Regions from separate parts of the Enterococcus sp. AZ103 genome, predicted to be linked through region 1. Evidence: a T-box and tRNA genes for the amino acid it is inferred to sense, from the RefSeq annotation. Region 1 holds a T-box; the other holds one or more tRNA genes.
The links. The T-box of region 1 lies ahead of proS (proline--tRNA ligase). A T-box ahead of a tRNA ligase gene usually reads a tRNA of that ligase, here a tRNA-Pro.
Positions count from the first base shown of each region.

Region 2: it has a tRNA-Pro gene. The T-box ahead of proS (proline--tRNA ligase) is inferred to sense a tRNA for this amino acid. The anticodon was not compared.

Region 1 covers NZ_JBIOSI010000001.1:1,632,403-1,641,816, reverse strand. The annotation lists gene aspS (aspartate--tRNA ligase) at 1-1,757, opposite strand, end outside; gene hisS (histidine--tRNA ligase) at 1,858-3,156, opposite strand; gene ID741_RS08270 (aldo/keto reductase) at 3,573-4,505, shown strand; gene ID741_RS08265 (aldo/keto reductase) at 4,590-5,525, shown strand; gene ID741_RS08260 (D-2-hydroxyacid dehydrogenase) at 5,567-6,526, opposite strand; gene proS (proline--tRNA ligase) at 6,706-8,145, opposite strand; T-box leader at 8,203-8,420, opposite strand; gene ID741_RS08250 (DUF368 domain-containing protein) at 8,466-9,317, opposite strand.
Region 2 covers NZ_JBIOSI010000001.1:508,020-517,433, reverse strand. The annotation lists rRNA gene ID741_RS02685 (23S ribosomal RNA) at 1-1,233, shown strand, start outside; rRNA gene rrf (5S ribosomal RNA) at 1,316-1,431, shown strand; tRNA gene ID741_RS02675 (tRNA-Val) at 1,448-1,520, shown strand; tRNA gene ID741_RS02670 (tRNA-Lys) at 1,524-1,596, shown strand; tRNA gene ID741_RS02665 (tRNA-Leu) at 1,606-1,687, shown strand; tRNA gene ID741_RS02660 (tRNA-Thr) at 1,699-1,771, shown strand; tRNA gene ID741_RS02655 (tRNA-Gly) at 1,799-1,870, shown strand; tRNA gene ID741_RS02650 (tRNA-Leu) at 1,894-1,979, shown strand; tRNA gene ID741_RS02645 (tRNA-Arg) at 1,997-2,070, shown strand; tRNA gene ID741_RS02640 (tRNA-Pro) at 2,076-2,149, shown strand; tRNA gene ID741_RS02635 (tRNA-Ala) at 2,172-2,244, shown strand; tRNA gene ID741_RS02630 (tRNA-Met) at 2,260-2,333, shown strand; tRNA gene ID741_RS02625 (tRNA-Ile) at 2,349-2,422, shown strand; tRNA gene ID741_RS02620 (tRNA-Ser) at 2,438-2,527, shown strand; tRNA gene ID741_RS02615 (tRNA-Met) at 2,541-2,614, shown strand; tRNA gene ID741_RS02610 (tRNA-Asp) at 2,631-2,703, shown strand; tRNA gene ID741_RS02605 (tRNA-Phe) at 2,712-2,784, shown strand; tRNA gene ID741_RS02600 (tRNA-Gly) at 2,795-2,865, shown strand; tRNA gene ID741_RS02595 (tRNA-Ile) at 2,884-2,957, shown strand; tRNA gene ID741_RS02590 (tRNA-Glu) at 2,971-3,042, shown strand; tRNA gene ID741_RS02585 (tRNA-Ser) at 3,063-3,152, shown strand; tRNA gene ID741_RS02580 (tRNA-Met) at 3,166-3,239, shown strand; tRNA gene ID741_RS02575 (tRNA-Asp) at 3,260-3,335, shown strand; tRNA gene ID741_RS02570 (tRNA-Gly) at 3,337-3,407, shown strand; tRNA gene ID741_RS02565 (tRNA-Ile) at 3,426-3,499, shown strand; tRNA gene ID741_RS02560 (tRNA-Ser) at 3,526-3,613, shown strand; tRNA gene ID741_RS02555 (tRNA-Glu) at 3,626-3,697, shown strand; SMK box riboswitch at 3,778-3,861, shown strand; gene metK (methionine adenosyltransferase) at 3,859-5,046, shown strand; gene ID741_RS02545 (MDR family MFS transporter) at 5,122-6,594, shown strand; gene ID741_RS02540 (alpha/beta hydrolase) at 6,613-7,410, shown strand; gene ID741_RS02535 (class I SAM-dependent methyltransferase) at 7,421-7,978, opposite strand; gene ID741_RS02530 (TIGR01212 family radical SAM protein) at 7,972-8,928, opposite strand; gene ID741_RS02525 (phosphatase PAP2 family protein) at 8,930-9,414, opposite strand, start outside.

The DNA.
Region 1 (9,414 bases):
GTTGTGTTAATGCTTAATTCATAAAGTTGTAATGGAGACACTGTGCTTGGCGCATCAGACATTGGATCAGCGGCTTTCCCATTTTTTGGAAAGGCAATTACTTCACGAATATTGTCTTCGCCCGCTAGTAACATCGCGAAACGATCTAACCCTAAAGCTAAACCACCAATTGGCGGAAAACCATAATCTAATGATTCCAACAAGAATCCGAATTGGTCATTGGCTTCTTCTCTTGAAAAACCTAATGTTTCAAAAACTTGTTCTTGTAATTCTCGTGTGTGAATCCGTAGTGATCCGCCACCTAATTCATAACCATTTAAAACAATGTCATAAGCTTGCGCATACACTTTTTCCGGATGGTCTTTTAAATCTGGAATAGACGATTCATTTGGCATCGTAAATGGATGGTGGGCAGACACATAACGTCCTGCTTCTTGATCAAATTCAAATTGTGGCCAATCCACGACCCAAAGATAATTAAATTTATCTTCATCGATTAAACCTAATTCTTTACCAACTTTTGAACGTACAGCACCTAGAGCAGTTACTGCAGTTAAAAATTGATCTGCTGCAAACATTAAGACATCACCAGGTTCTGCGTTGGTTACTTCTTTCAAATCAGTTGCGATATTACCAACAAACTTAGCGATTGGTCCAGTTAATTCGCCTGCTTCGTCAACTTTCATCCAAGCTAAACCTTTCGCACCAAATTGACTGACAAATTGACTTAAACGATCTAATTCTTTACGAGAATATTTGTCAGCGGCTCCTTTAGCATTTAACACTTTTACCACGCCACCATTATCAGTTGCCATACGGAATACTTTAAAATCTGTTGCTGAAGCTAATTCAGTCACGTCGATTAATTCCATTTCAAAACGAGTATCAGGTTTATCTGAACCGTAACGAGTCATCGCTTCATCCCAAGTAATCCGTGGGAAAGGTAACGTCACTTCGATTCCTTTAATATCTTTCATCACTTGAGCAATTAATTGTTCCGTGTATTCTTGAATTTCTTCTGCCGTTAAAAAACTAGTTTCAATATCGACTTGGGTAAATTCTGGTTGACGATCGCCCCGTAAATCTTCATCACGGAAACAACGAACGATTTGATAATAACGATCAAAGCCAGCAGTCATCAATAATTGTTTTAAAATTTGTGGTGATTGAGGTAAGGCATAAAAATGTCCTGGATGAACCCGTGAAGGCACTAAATAATCACGGGCACCTTCTGGCGTTGATTTTGCCAAAATTGGTGTTTCAATATCTAAGAAGTCATTATTGTCTAGAAAATGACGAATTGATTTAGTCAAATTATGACGTAATTTAATATTACTAGTCATTTTCGGACGACGTAAATCCATATAACGATATTTCAAACGGACTTCATCACTAATATTTTGGTCATCTTCAATTGAAAATGGAGGAGTTTTCGCACTATTTAAAATAGTGATGTCTTCACCTTTCACTTCGAATAATCCAGTTGCCATTTTTAAATTAACAGAATTTTCATCCCGCTTAATTACTCTACCAGTAATTTCAACGACAAATTCACTGCGGCATTGATCTGCAACTTCCCAAGCTTCTTTTGATTCTTCTGGATTGAAGACTACTTGGACAATTCCTTCACGGTCACGTAAATCAATAAAAATTAAGCCACCTAAGTCACGTCGCTTTTGGACCCAACCTTTTAAAGTAACTTGTTGATCCAAATATTTTTCGGAAACTAGTCCCGCATAAACTGTTCTTTTTGCCATCTTTGTTTTTCTCCTTTAACCAATTGTTTAATATTCATTTTTTTAAGTAAGTTTTGACAATGTCTCGTTACATCAGTTAAGGAACCTCTGAACGAAGATATTAATCAAAAACTGGTGTCATCATTTCATCGTAAATTTCATCAAAGTGATGATATATTTCAGTCAATGGGAAAGTTTTTTCAGCTCGTGTCGCTGAAGATTTCACATTGATTGTGCCATTTTCTAATTCCGCTTCTCCTAGCGTTAAAATTAACTTAGCTCCAGCTTTATCAGCTGATTTAAATTGCGCTTTTGCCTTGCGATCCATGAAATCACGATCTGCAGAGAAACCAAAATTACGAATGGACTGTACAATTTTTAAGCTTTCTATGTTCGTTAAAGCACCTATACCAACAACGTAAGCATCTAATTGTTTCGCTACTGGAATCAAAACATCTTCTTGTGCTAATGTCATTAAGATTCTTTCTTCACCCATCGCAAAACCAATTCCTGGTGTTTGTGGTCCACCTAGCTCTTCTACTAAACCATCGTAACGGCCACCAGCACAGATAGTCGATTGACTCCCCATTCCCGGTGCATCACTCATAATTTCAAAGATAGTATGCATATAATAATCTAAGCCACGTACCATGCGATGATCAATCTCATATGGTGTGCCTAAATGATCCAGTGTTTTCGTAACTTGTTCAAAATATTCTTTTGCATAAGGACTCAAGTAATCCAAAATACTTGGCGCATCCGTTACAAACTTTTGGTCTTTTTTATCTTTGCTGTCTAATACTCGTAAAGGATTTTCATGTAGTCGACGTTTTGAATCTTCACTCAGTTCATTTTCGTGTGGCAAAAGATAATCAATCAATGCTTGACGGTAATTTTGACGCGTTTCTTTATCACCTAAAGAATTAATCACCAGTCGAATATTTTTTAAACCTAACTGTTTAAAATAATCCATCGCCATTGACATTGTTTCAACATCTAAAGTTGGATTTTCACTTCCCAACGCTTCAACCCCAATTTGATGAAATTGACGCAAGCGACCTTTTTGGGGGCGTTCATAACGAAACATTGGTCCCATATAAAATGCTTTGTAGGGTTTTTGATATTCTGGTCCAAATAATTTATTTTCTACGAATGCACGGACAACGGGTGCCGTTCCTTCAGGTCGTAATGTGACATGCCGATCCCCTTTATCATAGAAATCGTACATTTCTTTTGAAACAATATCCGTAGTATCCCCGACACTTCTAGCAATAACTTCATAATGTTCAAATATAGGTGTCCGAATCTCTTGATATTGGTAATCGTTAAATAATAATCGGGCCGTTTCCTCAATAAACAGCCAGTTGTCACTTTCACCCGGTAAAATGTCATTGGTGCCTTTTGGTCTTTGATAACTCATCTTTTATTTGCTCCCTTCTTTACATATGCAGTCAAAAAAAGCCCTCGTTCAAATGAACAAGGGCGAAATATCGCGGTACCACCTATTTTTTAGAGTCTCCTCTTCTCAAACAATTAACGCTTGCTAAACGGAATAGCTTTTCACTACTCATCTCCAGAATGTCTTTCAGCAGCCAGATGTGTGATTGCTTTCAGCCAAGGCAATCATTTCTTTACAACACCACGTCACTTACTTTTTCCTTCATCGAAATTGAACTGTCAAAGTTTAAATTACTAAAAAAAAATGAGAAAGTCAAGGTTTCTCATTAATAAAAAGCAAGATAGTTTCTTTTTTTTCAACTTCATTTTAAACTGACCAACATAGAATTAATTTAACAACTAAATTTATATTTTAAAATAAAGAGGAGCGTTTTAAAAATGACAGATGTTAGAATTGGAAAATCTCGTGTTTATGCAACGGATTTAGGCTTAGGAACCAATGCAGTCGGTGGTCATAATTTATTTAAGGGTTTAGCTGATGAAACTGGTAAAGAAGTGGTCCGAACTGCGCTACGAAATGGTTTGACGTTACTGGACACAGCTTTTATCTATGGTCTTGGTAGATCAGAAGAATTAATTGGTGAGGTTTTACAAGAAGCTGAATTCGACCGAGCAAAAGTAATCATTGCTACCAAAGCTGCACAAGATTTATCACAAGACGGTGCGCCAAATAACTCACCAGAATTTTTAACAAACGCTGTTGAATCAGCTTTAGAAAGATTACAAACCAATTATATCGATATTTTTTACATCCACTTCCCTGATGAAGCAACCAATAAGCGTGAAGCAGTTGCAGCTTTACATGAATTAAAAGAGGCCGGTAAGATTCGAGCCATCGGTGTCTCTAACTTTTCTTTGGAACAAATTAAAGAAGCTAACTTAGATGGTCATGTAAATGTCGTCGAAGATCATTATAATTTGGTTCATCGAGAACTTGAAAATGAAGTTCTTCCTTATTTACAAGAAAAAAACATCGCTTTTATTCCTTACTTTCCATTGGCCTCAGGATTGTTAACGGGAAAATATAGTCAAACAGATACTTTTGCTAAAAATGGTAAGAACGGTAATCCTGACTTTCAAGGTGAAAGATTCCAACAGATTGTTTCCAAAGTTGATCAACTAAAACCGATTGCCAAAAATTATGATGCAACTGTTGCACAATTGGTTTTGGCTTGGTATTTAAAAAATCCAGCGATTGCTGCTGTTATTCCAGGTGCTAAAAAACCGGAACAAGTTTCAGCCAATGCCCAAGCCGTGGATATTCGTTTATCAAATATCGACTACGATTTAATCAATCAATTGTTCCAATAATCCAAGTAAAAGTGATTCGAAATGATTTTGAATCGCTTTTTTTTTGACTTTCGATTAAACTATTATAAAAAGGAGCTGATAATTTTGGCAGATATTCAAATTGGTAAATCTCAGGTTTATGCTTCAGATTTAGGTTTAGGTACAAATGCGGTTGGGGGACACAACCTGTATCCTAACTTGAGTGACGAAACAGGAAAAGAAGTGGTTCGAGTAGCTTTACGTAATGGAATTACTTTATTAGATACTGCTTTTTCTTATGGTCACGGACACTCTGAAGAATTAATTGGAGAAGTCCTACAAGAAGAAGAATTTGATCGTGCCCGGGCGATCGTTGCAACCAAAGCAGCCCACGATCCCAAACAAGATTTCAAATTTAACAATAGTCCAGAATTTTTAAGAAATGCTGTAGAAGAAGCTTTACAAAGATTGCAAACAAACTATTTAGACATCTTTTATATTCATTTTCCAGATGAAAACACCGATAAACGTGAAGCAGTTAAAACCTTGCATGAATTAAAAGAAGCCGGAAAAATCCGCGCCATTGGTGTCTCGAACTTTTCTCTAGAACAATTAAAAGAAGCCAATACTGATGGCTATGTAGATATTGTTGAAGACCGTTACAGTTTAATACATCGAGAACATGAGAAAGATTTATTCCCCTATTTAGAAAAACACCATATTAGTTTTGTCCCTTACTATCCGTTAGATTCTGGTTTGCTTACTGGAAAATATGATCAAGAAGCAACTTTTCCTGCGAGTGATTTACGTAGTAAAAATCCCGACTTCAAAGGAGAACGCTTTAAAGAAATTATTACTAAAGTAGATCAATTAAAACCAATCGCAAAAAACTACGATGCCACAGTTACACAACTTGTTTTAGCTTGGTATATGAAACATCCACAAATTGGTATCGTGATTCCTGGTGCTAAGACACCTGATCAAGTTGAAGCCAATGCAAAAGCTGTTGACTTGCATTTATCACAGGCTGATTTTGATAAAATCAACCAAATATTTAAATAAGCAAATAGCGATGACGAAAAGTTGAACGTCATCGCTATTTTTTAATTGACTACATTTTTTGGCGTATCTTTTAAAAAGTTATCTAGATTGTCGACAGCTATATCCATCAAACGTTTGCGAGCTTCAGTTGGTGACCAAGCAATGTGCGGCGTAATTACCGCATTTTTGGCTTTTAATAATGGATTATCTGCTTGGATTGGTTCACTAGAAACAACATCCACACCGAGCGCAGAGATTTTCCCAGTATTTAAAGCTTCAGTTACCGCTTGTTCATCCAACAAACCACCCCGAGCAGTATTAATCACAATAACATCATTTTTCATTTGGTCAATCGCTGCAGTATTAATCATCTGAGTGGTTTCAGGAGTCTGAGGAATATGCAAACTAACAATATCTGCTTTACTATATAATTCGGCTAAAGACACTTGTCGATCACCAATATTTTTAGGTGTCTTCTCACGATGATTATAATAAATCACTTCCATTGAAAAACCATGAGCAATTTTCGCCACGGCTTGACCAATTGCCCCATAACCGATAATTCCAATAGTTTTCCCACTTAACTCTAAAGTAGGCGCTAAAAAATAAGTGAAATCTAAACTTTTTTGCCAATCTCCTTGATGAACGGAATGATCATGTAAACCTACACGACTTGCAATCTCCAATAATAAAGCAAAAGTAAATTGTGCGACAGCATCTGTTCCGTAAGTCGGAATATTGGTCACTGGAATATTTCTCTTGCGTGCGGCCTCAATGTCTACCACATTAAATCCTGTGGCGTTGACGCCAATGTACTTTAAATGAGAGGCTTTTTCAATCACTTCTGCAGATAAAATCACTTTATTTACTAGGACTATTTCTGCATCCCCGATTCGCTCTAAAATAGTTTGCTCATTTTGTGGTGTGCGATCATAAATCGTCACCTCACCTAATTTTTCAAAGCCGGCCCAACTTAAGTCGCCTGGATTTAGTCCATGACCATCTAATACAATAATTTTCATACTCAAACCTCTTTTTTGGTTTATTATAACAAAAAAAGAGTTTAAAGCACTCGGCTCAAACTCTTTTTCCTAGCTTAAAATTACCTTTCCTGTTAAAAACTCTTCACATCTGCTAACTGGTGGCTGATTTCCGTATTCTAGCGATGTTCATCATTTAGTATTTTTAAGCGACAGATTTATTAATACGCCCGAGCAATCCAAACCGTATGTTTCGCTGGTTTGCCAGAAACGATATCAACCGTTTTTTCAACTGGTGGATTGAATGGAATATTTCGTGTTGTAAAGCCAGTTTCTTCTTTAATTTTGGCTTCGGTTTCTTCTGTCCCATCCCAACCAATTAACACAAATCCTGGTGTTTCACCAGCTGTCTTAGATTTTTCAATGTGGGCTTTTAATTCATCTAAAGTATCTACATCAGTATGCTCATTTTCAGCATAACGAACATTAGCACTTTCAAATAACCGTTTTTGCATAATATCTAATTGTTCTGTTACGTAATTTGTTAACTCATTTAGAGAAACTGACTCTTTGTCGGCCAAATCACGCATTTTCACGACAACTTGATTATTTTCTAAATCTCTAGGACCAAATTCTACTCGTAATGGTGCACCTTTTAATTCCCACTCATTAAATTTATAACCTGGTGTATTATCAGTTTCATCAATTCTCACACGTAATCCTGTATCTTGTAATTGTGCTTTGATTTCTTTTAATTTATCTAAGATTGCTGGATTTTTTTGCCAAGGACCAACTGGAACTAAAATAACTTGAGTTGGTGCCACTTTTGGTGGTAATACCAAGCCTTGCTCATCTCCATGAACCATGATTAATGCGCCAATTAAACGAGTAGAAATACCCCATGATGTTGTATAAACAAAATCATGTTCGTTATTACGATTTAAGAATTTAATATCAAAAGCTTCCGCAAAATTTTGACCTAAATAGTGTGACGTTCCTGCTTGAACTGCTTTACCATCTCGCATCATTGCTTCAACAGAATAAGTATCCACCGCACCAGCAAATCGTTCAGATGGTGTTTTTTGACCACGATAAACTGGAATAGCCAACGTGTCTTCAATCAAAGTTGCATAAGCTTCTAAAATTGACATTGTCCGACGACGCGCATCTTCTTCAGTTTCGTGAGCTGTATGACCTTCTTGCCATAAAAATTCAGAGGTCCGTAAAAATGGCATAGTTTTCTTTTCCCAACGGAAAACATTGGCCCATTGATTAATTTCTAATGGTAAATCACGATAAGAATTCACCCAATTAGAAAAAGCATCACCAATTAACGTTTCAGAAGTTGGACGTAACGCATAAGGTTCTTCTAATTCTTCATCACCAACACGAGTTAACCATGGTAGTTCTGGTGCAAAACCTTCCACGTGTTCTTCTTCTTTTTCTAAGAAATGTTTAGGAATCAACATTGGAAAATAAACATTGCGGATATCTTGCGTCCGTAAATATTTGTTGAAATCATCTTGGATATGCTGCCACAATTCAAAACCATCTGGTTTAAAAATGATACATCCTCGAACAGGTGAATAATCCATCAAATCAGCTTTTTGGATAGTTTGCAAATACCATTTTGAAAAATCTTCTCTTTGTAAATCTGACATATTGTCTCCTCCTAAAATAAAATTGCCAATAAAAAAACCGCTCCGTCCTCACGTAAATGTAAGGACGAAACGGATAATTTCGCGGTACCACCTTGCTTGATCAAAACTTATTTGATCCAACTTTCAGCTCTATTAACGCTAGAGTCACGTATTGTTTTCACAATAGGCTTCTTTGGTAGGTTCATAAATTTCAGTGGGTGTGTTGATCTTTCAGCCGGTGAATCAACTCTCTGCTACCGTAAAAATTTATTACTAATCCAAATGCTTGTTCTTATACTAACTAGATTTATTTAAAATTGCAAGAGAAAAATAAAATTTTTTTAATCTTCAGGAACATAACGCTCTTCTAAACGGCTCATCCACCAGCCTAAACCAGCACCTAAAATACACAATACACCACAGGCAAAGAAGGCCAAAAAGCTAAATCCTGCATAATCTGTCGGTACAATCATTACTGTCGATGCAAAAACAATTCCTAGAATAAAATGGAACATCGGTGCATAGTATCTCGCAAAAACCCAATCCATTACTTTAGATAGACTTAGTACCACGACTAATCCACCAATACCAATCGGAATAATCACGCCTAAATCAATTGTCTTAAAACCATCAGCCATCGCTTTATACATCCCCATATAAACTAAAAAGTTTGAAGGGCTCAGTCCAGGTACAATTAAACCTAAACCAATCAAGCCGCCAGCAATCATCCAAGTGAAAAAGCTTTGATCCACTTCACCAAATAAGCTAGAGCCTTGCCATAAAAATAAAAAGCCAACTACAAAACTCACGACTAAAATAATCATATCTTTCGTATCGCGACCTTTTTTCCCCGCTTCTTTCCACAATGCCGGCACAGTTCCAATAATACAACCCACAAAAAACCATAGCATAATAGTCTCAAAGGAACCAAGTAAAAAACTGACCGCAAAAGATAAAACAAAAACCCCAGTCAAGCCACCTAAACCTACTGGAATAAAAAATAAAACATTTTCTTTAAAATTTCGCGTTATATGGGCTAAAAAAGAAATAATTCGTTCATAAATACCAAAAACTGCCGCCAATGCCCCGCCACTGATTCCCGGTAAAATAAAACCTGAACCGATAAACATCCCTTTAACAAAACGTAATATCCAACTACCTACATTTTTTTCAGACCGTGCCTGCTTTTCCATTTAATAAAAATCTCCTTCTCTCTTCGTCATCTAAAATAGTTTAACGATAAAGAAAGGAGGAGACAAGTTATTTTTTAGTTGGTTTAATTTTTTTATA
Region 2 (9,414 bases), 1.1 Mb from region 1:
AGGTGAGCGAGCGAACTCTCGTTAAGGAACTCGGCAAAATGACCCCGTAACTTCGGGAGAAGGGGTGCTGATCTAACGATCAGCCGCAGTGAATAGGCCCAAGCGACTGTTTATCAAAAACACAGGTCTCTGCAAAATCGAAAGATGAAGTATAGGGGCTGACGCCTGCCCGGTGCTGGAAGGTTAAGAGGAGTGCTTAGCGTAAGCGAAGGTACGAATTGAAGCCCCAGTAAACGGCGGCCGTAACTATAACGGTCCTAAGGTAGCGAAATTCCTTGTCGGGTAAGTTCCGACCCGCACGAAAGGCGTAACGATTTGGGCACTGTCTCAACGAGAGACTCGGTGAAATTTTAGTACCTGTGAAGATGCAGGTTACCCGCGACAGGACGGAAAGACCCCATGGAGCTTTACTGCAGTTTGATATTGAGTGTCTGTACCACATGTACAGGATAGGTAGGAGCCGTAGAAGTCGGGACGCTAGTTTCGACGGAGGCAATGGTGGGATACTACCCTTGTGTTATGGCCACTCTAACCCGCATCACTAATCGTGATGGGAGACAGTGTCAGATGGGCAGTTTGACTGGGGCGGTCGCCTCCTAAAGAGTAACGGAGGCGCCCAAAGGTTCCCTCAGAATGGTTGGAAATCATTCGCAGAGTGTAAAGGCACAAGGGAGCTTGACTGCGAGACCTACAAGTCGAGCAGGGACGAAAGTCGGGCTTAGTGATCCGGTGGTTCCGCATGGAAGGGCCATCGCTCAACGGATAAAAGCTACCCTGGGGATAACAGGCTTATCTCCCCCAAGAGTCCACATCGACGGGGAGGTTTGGCACCTCGATGTCGGCTCGTCGCATCCTGGGGCTGTAGTCGGTCCCAAGGGTTGGGCTGTTCGCCCATTAAAGCGGCACGCGAGCTGGGTTCAGAACGTCGTGAGACAGTTCGGTCCCTATCCGTCGCGGGCGTTGGAAATTTGAGAGGATCTGTCCTTAGTACGAGAGGACCGGGATGGACTTACCGCTGGTGTACCAGTTGTCTTGCCAAAGGCATCGCTGGGTAGCTATGTAGGGAAGGGATAAACGCTGAAAGCATCTAAGTGTGAAGCCCACCTCAAGATGAGATTTCCCATTTCTTAAAGAAAGTAAGATCCCTGAGAGAAGATCAGGTAGATAGGTCAGAAGTGGAAGTGCAGTGATGTACGGAGCGGACTGATACTAATCGATCGAGGACTTAACCAAAACAAAATGGACTTGGTAGTTTTAAAGTAAGGAATGTTTTTTGATCCAGTTTTGAGTGAGCGAAGTTTACTCAATTAAATAGTGTGGTGGCGATAGCAAGAAGGATACACCTGTTCCCATGTCGAACACAGAAGTTAAGCTTTTTAGCGCCGATCGTAGTGAGGGGTTGCCCCTTGTGAGAGTAGGACGTCGCCACGCGAATTTTTTGATTTATGGAGGTTTAGCTCAGCTGGGAGAGCATCTGCCTTACAAGCAGAGGGTCAGCGGTTCGAACCCGTTAACCTCCATATGAGCCGTTAGCTCAGTTGGTAGAGCATCTGACTTTTAATCAGAGGGTCACAGGTTCGAGCCCTGTACGGCTCATAAAGATATGCGGGTGTGGCGGAATTGGCAGACGCACTAGATTTAGGATCTAGCGCCTTCGGGCGTGGGGGTTCAAGTCCCTTCACCCGCATTAAATAAAACGCCGGCTTAGCTCAGTTGGTAGAGCATCTGATTTGTAATCAGAGGGTCGAGGGTTCAAGTCCTTTAGCCGGCACTTTTTTAAGAAAAGCAACGAAAGTTTGCGGAAATAGCTCAGTGGTAGAGCACCACCTTGCCAAGGTGGGGGTCGCGGGTTCGAACCCCGTTTTCCGCTTTCTCTGAAAAGACCAGGGACATGCCGGGGTGGCGGAACTGGCAGACGCACAGGACTTAAAATCCTGCGGTGAGTGATCACCGTACCGGTTCGATTCCGGTCCTCGGCATTAGTACGAATAATGATGCGCCCATAGCTCAACTGGATAGAGTGTTTGACTACGGATCAAAAGGTTAGGGGTTCGACTCCTCTTGGGCGCGTATTTCGGGAAGTAGCTCAGCTTGGTAGAGCACTTGGTTTGGGACCAAGGGGTCGCAGGTTCGAATCCTGTCTTCCCGATTAATAGAAATACCATTGTCATGGGGCCTTAGCTCAGCTGGGAGAGCGCCTGCTTTGCACGCAGGAGGTCAGCGGTTCGATCCCGCTAGGCTCCATTTTCATTTTATTTTCGCGGTGTAGCTCAGCTGGCTAGAGCGTCCGGTTCATACCCGGGAGGTCGGGGGTTCGATCCCCTCCGCCGCGATTGTTTTTCGAGCTTGGACCTTTAGCTCAGTTGGTTAGAGCAGACGGCTCATAACCGTCCGGTCGTAGGTTCGAGTCCTACAAGGTCCATCGTGACTTTCTTATGGAGGATTACCCAAGTCCGGCTGAAGGGAACGGTCTTGAAAACCGTCAGGCGGGTAAAACCGTGCAAGGGTTCGAATCCCTTATCCTCCTTTTTTAATATTATCGCGGGATGGAGCAGTCTGGTAGCTCGTCGGGCTCATAACCCGAAGGTCGTAGGTTCAAATCCTGCTCCCGCAATTAAACTAAATTATACGGTTCCGTGGTGTAGGGGTTAACATGCCTGCCTGTCACGCAGGAGATCGCGGGTTCAAATCCCGTCGGGACCGCTTTTTACGGCTCGGTAGCTCAGTTGGTAGAGCAATGGATTGAAGCTCCATGTGTCGGCAGTTCGATTCTGTCCCGCGCCATAATAGCTTTGCGGGTGTAGTTTAGTGGTAAAACCACAGCCTTCCAAGCTGTTGTCGCGAGTTCGATTCTCGTCACCCGCTTTTTTAGTTTTTTGATTGGGGCCTATAGCTCAGCTGGTTAGAGCGCACGCCTGATAAGCGTGAGGTCGATGGTTCGAGTCCATTTAGGCCCATCGATATTTTTATGGCCCGTTGGTCAAGCGGTTAAGACACCGCCCTTTCACGGCGGTAACACGGGTTCGAGTCCCGTACGGGTCATTTGTTTCATAGTTATACTTGGAGGATTACCCAAGTCCGGCTGAAGGGAACGGTCTTGAAAACCGTCAGGCGGGTAAAACCGTGCAAGGGTTCGAATCCCTTATCCTCCTTTTTTAATATTATCGCGGGATGGAGCAGTCTGGTAGCTCGTCGGGCTCATAACCCGAAGGTCGTAGGTTCAAATCCTGCTCCCGCAATTTAATAAAACTAGCCTTTTGGTTCCGTGGTGTAGGGGTTAACATGCCTGCCTGTCACGCAGGAGATCGCGGGTTCAAATCCCGTCGGGACCGCCATGCGGGTGTAGTTTAGTGGTAAAACCACAGCCTTCCAAGCTGTTGTCGCGAGTTCGATTCTCGTCACCCGCTTTGCTAGTTTTATTATATGGGCCTATAGCTCAGCTGGTTAGAGCGCACGCCTGATAAGCGTGAGGTCGATGGTTCGAGTCCATTTAGGCCCATTAAAAAATCATTTCTAATGATTTTTGGGGAAGTACTCAAGTGGCTGAAGAGGCGCCCCTGCTAAGGGTGTAGGTCGGGAAACTGGCGCGAGGGTTCAAATCCCTCCTTCTCCGTTTTAAAATTTAGGCCCGTTGGTCAAGCGGTTAAGACACCGCCCTTTCACGGCGGTAACACGGGTTCGAGTCCCGTACGGGTCATTTGTTCGAAAGACGTTTAAGCGTCTTTTTTTTGTGTAATCAAAAAAGCTTTGACTTGTTAGTGCTTTCTGTTACAATAGGTTCGTTGCAAGTTCCCGATAGGCTCTGAAAAAGTTTCAGAGGTGCCTTGTAACCGAAAAAAATTAGGGGGAATGATTATTATGAAAGAACGTCGTTTATTTACTTCTGAATCTGTTTCAGAAGGACATCCAGATAAGGTTGCTGATCAAATCAGTGATGCAATTTTGGATGCTATTTTAGCAAAAGATCCGGAAGCCAGAGTTGCCTGCGAGACATCAGTGACAACTGGGCTTGTTTTAGTTTTTGGAGAAATTTCTACAACAGCTTATGTAGATATCCAAAAAGTTGTCAGAGAAACGATCAAACGAATTGGTTATACTGGTTCGAAATTTGGTTTTGATGGCGACAATGTTGCAGTCTTAGTTGCAATCGATGAACAGTCACCGGATATTGCTCAAGGGGTTGATGATGCCCTAGAGACTCGGGATAAAGATGAAGATTTAGATGACATCGGTGCTGGAGACCAAGGTTTAATGTTTGGTTTTGCAGTGGATGAAACACCTGAATTAATGCCTTTACCTATTTCATTAAGTCATCATTTAGTGAAACGATTGGCAGATTTGAGAAAATCGGGTGAGGTTTCTTATTATGGACCGGATGCGAAATCTCAAGTAACTGTTGAATACGATGAAAATGGAAAACCTAGTCGTGTCGATGCAATTGTTATTAGCACACAGCATAATGATGCGGTTGATAATGAAACAATTCGGCGTGATGTGATTGAAAAAGTGATTAATTATGTAATTCCAGCTGAATTGTTAGATGAAAAAACCAAATACTTTATTAATCCAACTGGCCGTTTTGTGATTGGTGGTCCTCAAGGGGATGCTGGCCTGACTGGACGTAAGATTATCGTTGATACTTATGGCGGTTATTCTCGTCATGGCGGTGGTGCTTTTTCTGGAAAAGATGCTACGAAAGTAGACCGCTCAGCTTCATATGCAGCTCGTTATATTGCAAAAAATATTGTTGCTGCTGGTCTAGCTGATAAGGTTGAAGTACAATTGGCCTATGCGATTGGTGTGGCACAGCCTGTTTCTATTGCAGTGAATACTTTTGAAACGGGTAAAGTTTCTGAAGAAAAACTGACGGAAGCGATTCGGGAGAATTTTGATTTGCGTCCGGCGGGCATCATTGAAATGCTTGATCTGCAACGTCCTATTTATAGTCAAACAGCGGCTTATGGACATTTTGGTCGGACAGATATCGATTTGCCATGGGAAAAATTGGATAAAGTCGACGGATTGAAAAAAAGTTTAAATTTATAAGATTATCTAAGGGGAGTTTTCTGTTAAGATATTAACGGAGACTCTCTTTTTTTGTGGGATTTTTAGGAGGATAAAATGAAACGAGAAACAAATGTAAAAATGGTGACGATTGGGATTTTTATTGTAACTTTTTTATCGGCCATTGAAGGGACAATTGTTACGACAGCAATGCCAACGATTGTGGGAAGTTTGCACGGAATTGAAATTATGAATTGGGTGTTTACTATTTATTTGTTGACCAGTGCGACTGTTACGCCGATTTATGGGAAATTGGCAGATAAGATTGGACGTAAGTCAATTATGATTTTTGGAATTAGTTTATTTGTATTGGGCTCTGCTTTGTCGGGACTGTCTAATACGATGGAAACCTTGATTTTAGCACGTGGATTACAGGGATTTGGTGCTGGAGCGATTATGCCGGTTTCTTTGACTATGATTGCTGATATGTATGATTTTAAACAGCGGACTAAGGTTTTAGGCTTAAATAGTGCAGCTTGGGGTATTTCTAGTGTTGTGGGACCTTTGGCTGGCGGCTTGATTGTTGATACAATCGGTTGGCATTGGATTTTCTTTATCAATGTACCGATTGGAATTGTTGTGATTTTTATGATGCAGTATTATTTTGTGGAAAAACCGCGTCAGCAAACTAAGCAAAAAATGGATGTCTTAGGTAGTCTTTTTTTAATGTTGACTTTAGTGAGTTTATTGTTGGGTTTTCAATTTTTAGGTGACGATGGATTGTCTTTAAGAGTCGGTTTATTATTTATTTTGACACTGACTTTTGGTTTGATTTTTCGTAAGGTAGAAAAAACTGCCGACGATCCGGTGATTAATTTAGTTTTATTTAAAAATCGAAATTTTCTAGTGGTTAATGCAGTAGCAGCTTTAATGAGTGGTTTTATTATGAGTTTGGATGTCTATATTCCTATGTGGATGCAAGGAGTTGCTGGTAGAAGTGCGGCGATTGGCGGTTTGGTATTGGCACCTTTATCCTTAGTTTGGATGATTGGTTCTTTTCTATCAGGACGATTGTTAGCAAAATACTCGCCCCGCAAAGTTTTAACGATTGGTTTGACGATTATCTTGGCTGGTGCAATCATGATGGTAATGTTTCCGCAAAATACACCTTTCTTTTTATTTTTTGTAGTTTCATCAATCTTTGGCTTAGGCTTTGGTTTGTCCATGACAACAACAACGGTGGAAGCGCAAAGTAGTGTGCCAGCAAAGGATGTTGGGGTGGCTACATCTTTTAATACTTTATCACGGACGATTGGACAGACAGTTATGATTTCAATCTTCGGTATTTTAATGAATTGGGATATTGCTCGACGATTGCCTCAAATTGGGGAACAATTGGATCCAGACATTATGAACAAATTAATCAATCCTCATACAGCGATGCAAATTGCCACTGATTTACGGGAAATTTTAAGGGGAATATTATTTGAAAGTTTACATTTTATTTATATTGGCGGGTTTGTCTTGATTATTATGGCTTTAGCTTTGACTTTATTGATGGGCAAATCACTGAAAAGTGATAAACTATAATAAATTGGAGGTTGTTAGATGGCTTTATTAGAAATTGGTGCCTATTCAAATGTTTTAGAAATGGAAGTCTCTTTTAATGTGTTGTTACCACAAGCCACTAAAAAAACGGCTGGTACAGCAACCCGCGGTGTGACAGAGGATATTCCAGTGCTTTATTTATTACACGGGATGGGTCAAAATCACAGTATTTGGCTAAGAAAAAGTTCGATTGAGCGTTATGCTAGTCATCATGAAATTGCTGTGGTGATGCCCTCAACGGATTTAGGTTTTTACACGGATACCACTTACGATATGAAATATTGGCAGTATATCTCAGAGGAATTACCGAAAATCGTTCATGAATTTTTTCCACAGATTACCTATAAACGAGAAAAGACTTTTGCAGCTGGACTTTCAATGGGTGGTTATGGCGCAGTTAAATTAGGTCTATTGAAACCAGATAATTTTGCTGCTGTGGCTTCTTTATCAGGAGCAGTCTATTTTAATGATATCGAGAACTTTTTAGCAGTTCGAGATGCTGCTTATTGGGAAGGTGTTTTAGGGCCATTTGATCAGTTTATGACTTCGAAAAATAATCCTAGTCAAATGTTGAAGGATTTTATTGCCAGTGGGAAAATGAGTCCACGCTTTTTCTTAGCTTGTGGTACCGAAGATGGTTTGCATCCAGCTAGTCAATATATGGCTCATAAAATGAGGCAGGCGGAGATGCCAGTGACTTTTGAAGATGGTCCTGGTCAACATGATTGGGTCTTTTGGGATCAATGGATTCAGCGAGTATTGGTTTGGATGCTAGAAGAAAAGCCTGGAGAAAATTAATTCTCGAGGCTTATTTTTTTTCCACACAAACTAAAATCGGTGGATTGTTTTTTTGGTTGATGAATTGATAAGTCAAGACACTGAAATCTTCTTGTGGCAGTTGGCTACAAAAATTTAGTACAGCATTTTTTTCTTGTTCTCCACCGGGGTGGCCGTAATAAATCACTAGAATCATTCGACCTGTGGGTAAAAGGCGATTTAAAACGACTTTCATCGCAGGAATAGTTGTGTCTTCTTGAGTAATAATGGATTTATCACTTTTTGGTAGATAGCCTAAATTGAAAATCGCTGCTTTGATTTTTTCCACAGGGGATAACTTTTGATTGATTTCTTCGTGTCCGGCTAAAAATAAGCTGGCTTGGGGATAAGCTGTGCCTAACCTGTCGGCAGTATTTTCGACAGCTTGTTTTTGTACATCGAAAGCATAAACTTTGCCAGTTTTATCCACAAGTTTGGCGAGAAAAAGAGTATCATTGCCATTACCCATAGTAGCATCAATCACCGTATCACCTTTTTCCACAATGTCGGTTAATAACTGGTGGCTGAAATGCAAAGCTGTTTTTAACATGAGAAAGCACCTCGAACGGCAAATTTTCCTTGAAAAGAATCGCGACGTGTCATTTCATCATCAATCGCATTAAGAACTTCCCATTTTTTCAGACTCCACATGGGACCGACTAATGCATCCCAAGGGGCATCTCCAGTCAAACGATGAATAATAATTTCTGGCGGAATCATTTCTAATTGGTCACAGATGACCGAAACGTAATCTCTTTTACTCATCAGTTGGAGACGACCTTCTGAATAATCTCGCAACATCCGCGTTTTTTTCATTAAATGCAATAAATGCAATTTGATGCCTTGAATGTCTGAGTCTAAAATTGTCCGGCGGACATTTTCCCGCATCATTTCTAAATTTTCGCCTGGCAATCCGTTAATTAAGTGGGTACAGACATTAATATTATGCTTACGTAGACGTTCGACAGCATCAATGTACGTGGGATAATCATGGGCACGATTGATTAAGTTGCTAGATTCCTCATAAGTTGTTTGTAATCCTAATTCCACCCATAGATAAAGTCTTTGATTTAATTCAGCTAAATATTCAACGACTTCAGGCGGCAAACAATCGGGACGAGTACCGACAGATAAACCAACAACACCCGGCAGATTCACTACCTGTTCAAAGCGTTCACGGATAACTTCTACTGGTGCATGAGTATTGGTGAAATTTTGGAAATAAACAATATATTGATCGACTTTAGGCCATTTTAAATGCATCATGTCGATTTCTTTACTAAATTGTGCTGGTAGCGGATCAGTCGGGGCGACCATCATGTCACCAGAACCAGAAACGCTACAAAATGTACAACCGCCATGGGCAACAGTGCCATCTCGATTTGGGCAATCAAAGCCTCCGTCAATCGGCACTTTAAAAATCTTTCCACCGAATTCTTGCCGTAACGCATAATTCCAAGAATGGTATCGTTTATTTGGATCATCACTATATTCAAACATTTTATTTTCTTCCAATCTGTTTCATATCATAAATCAGTTTTTTTTCACGATAATAAGGAAAGCTAAATAATAGCCAGCTAATCCCTAGTAAAAAGCCGCCAAGCACATCGCTAGGATAATGCACGCCAACGTAAATTCGACTGACACCAATTCCCAAAATTAACAGTCCTAAAACAATTTGCGCTACTAATCGTAAAGAAGTATTTTTGAAAAATAGTGGCATGACAAAAATCAAGGTGCCAAATAAAATCATACTGGTTACCGCATGTCCGCTGGGGAAACTATAGCTGTGTTCTTCAACCAGATGGGGTAAAATAGTTGGACGTGGACGTTTGAAAAATTGTTTGATAACAGGATTTAAGATGCCGCAGATTCCAACAATATTTATTCCAAACCATAAGGCTGTTAACTTTTGTCGATTGAACCAAAATAGTCCAAGAAAGACTATAGTTAAAATCACTACTGATACTGGATTGCCAAATTTAG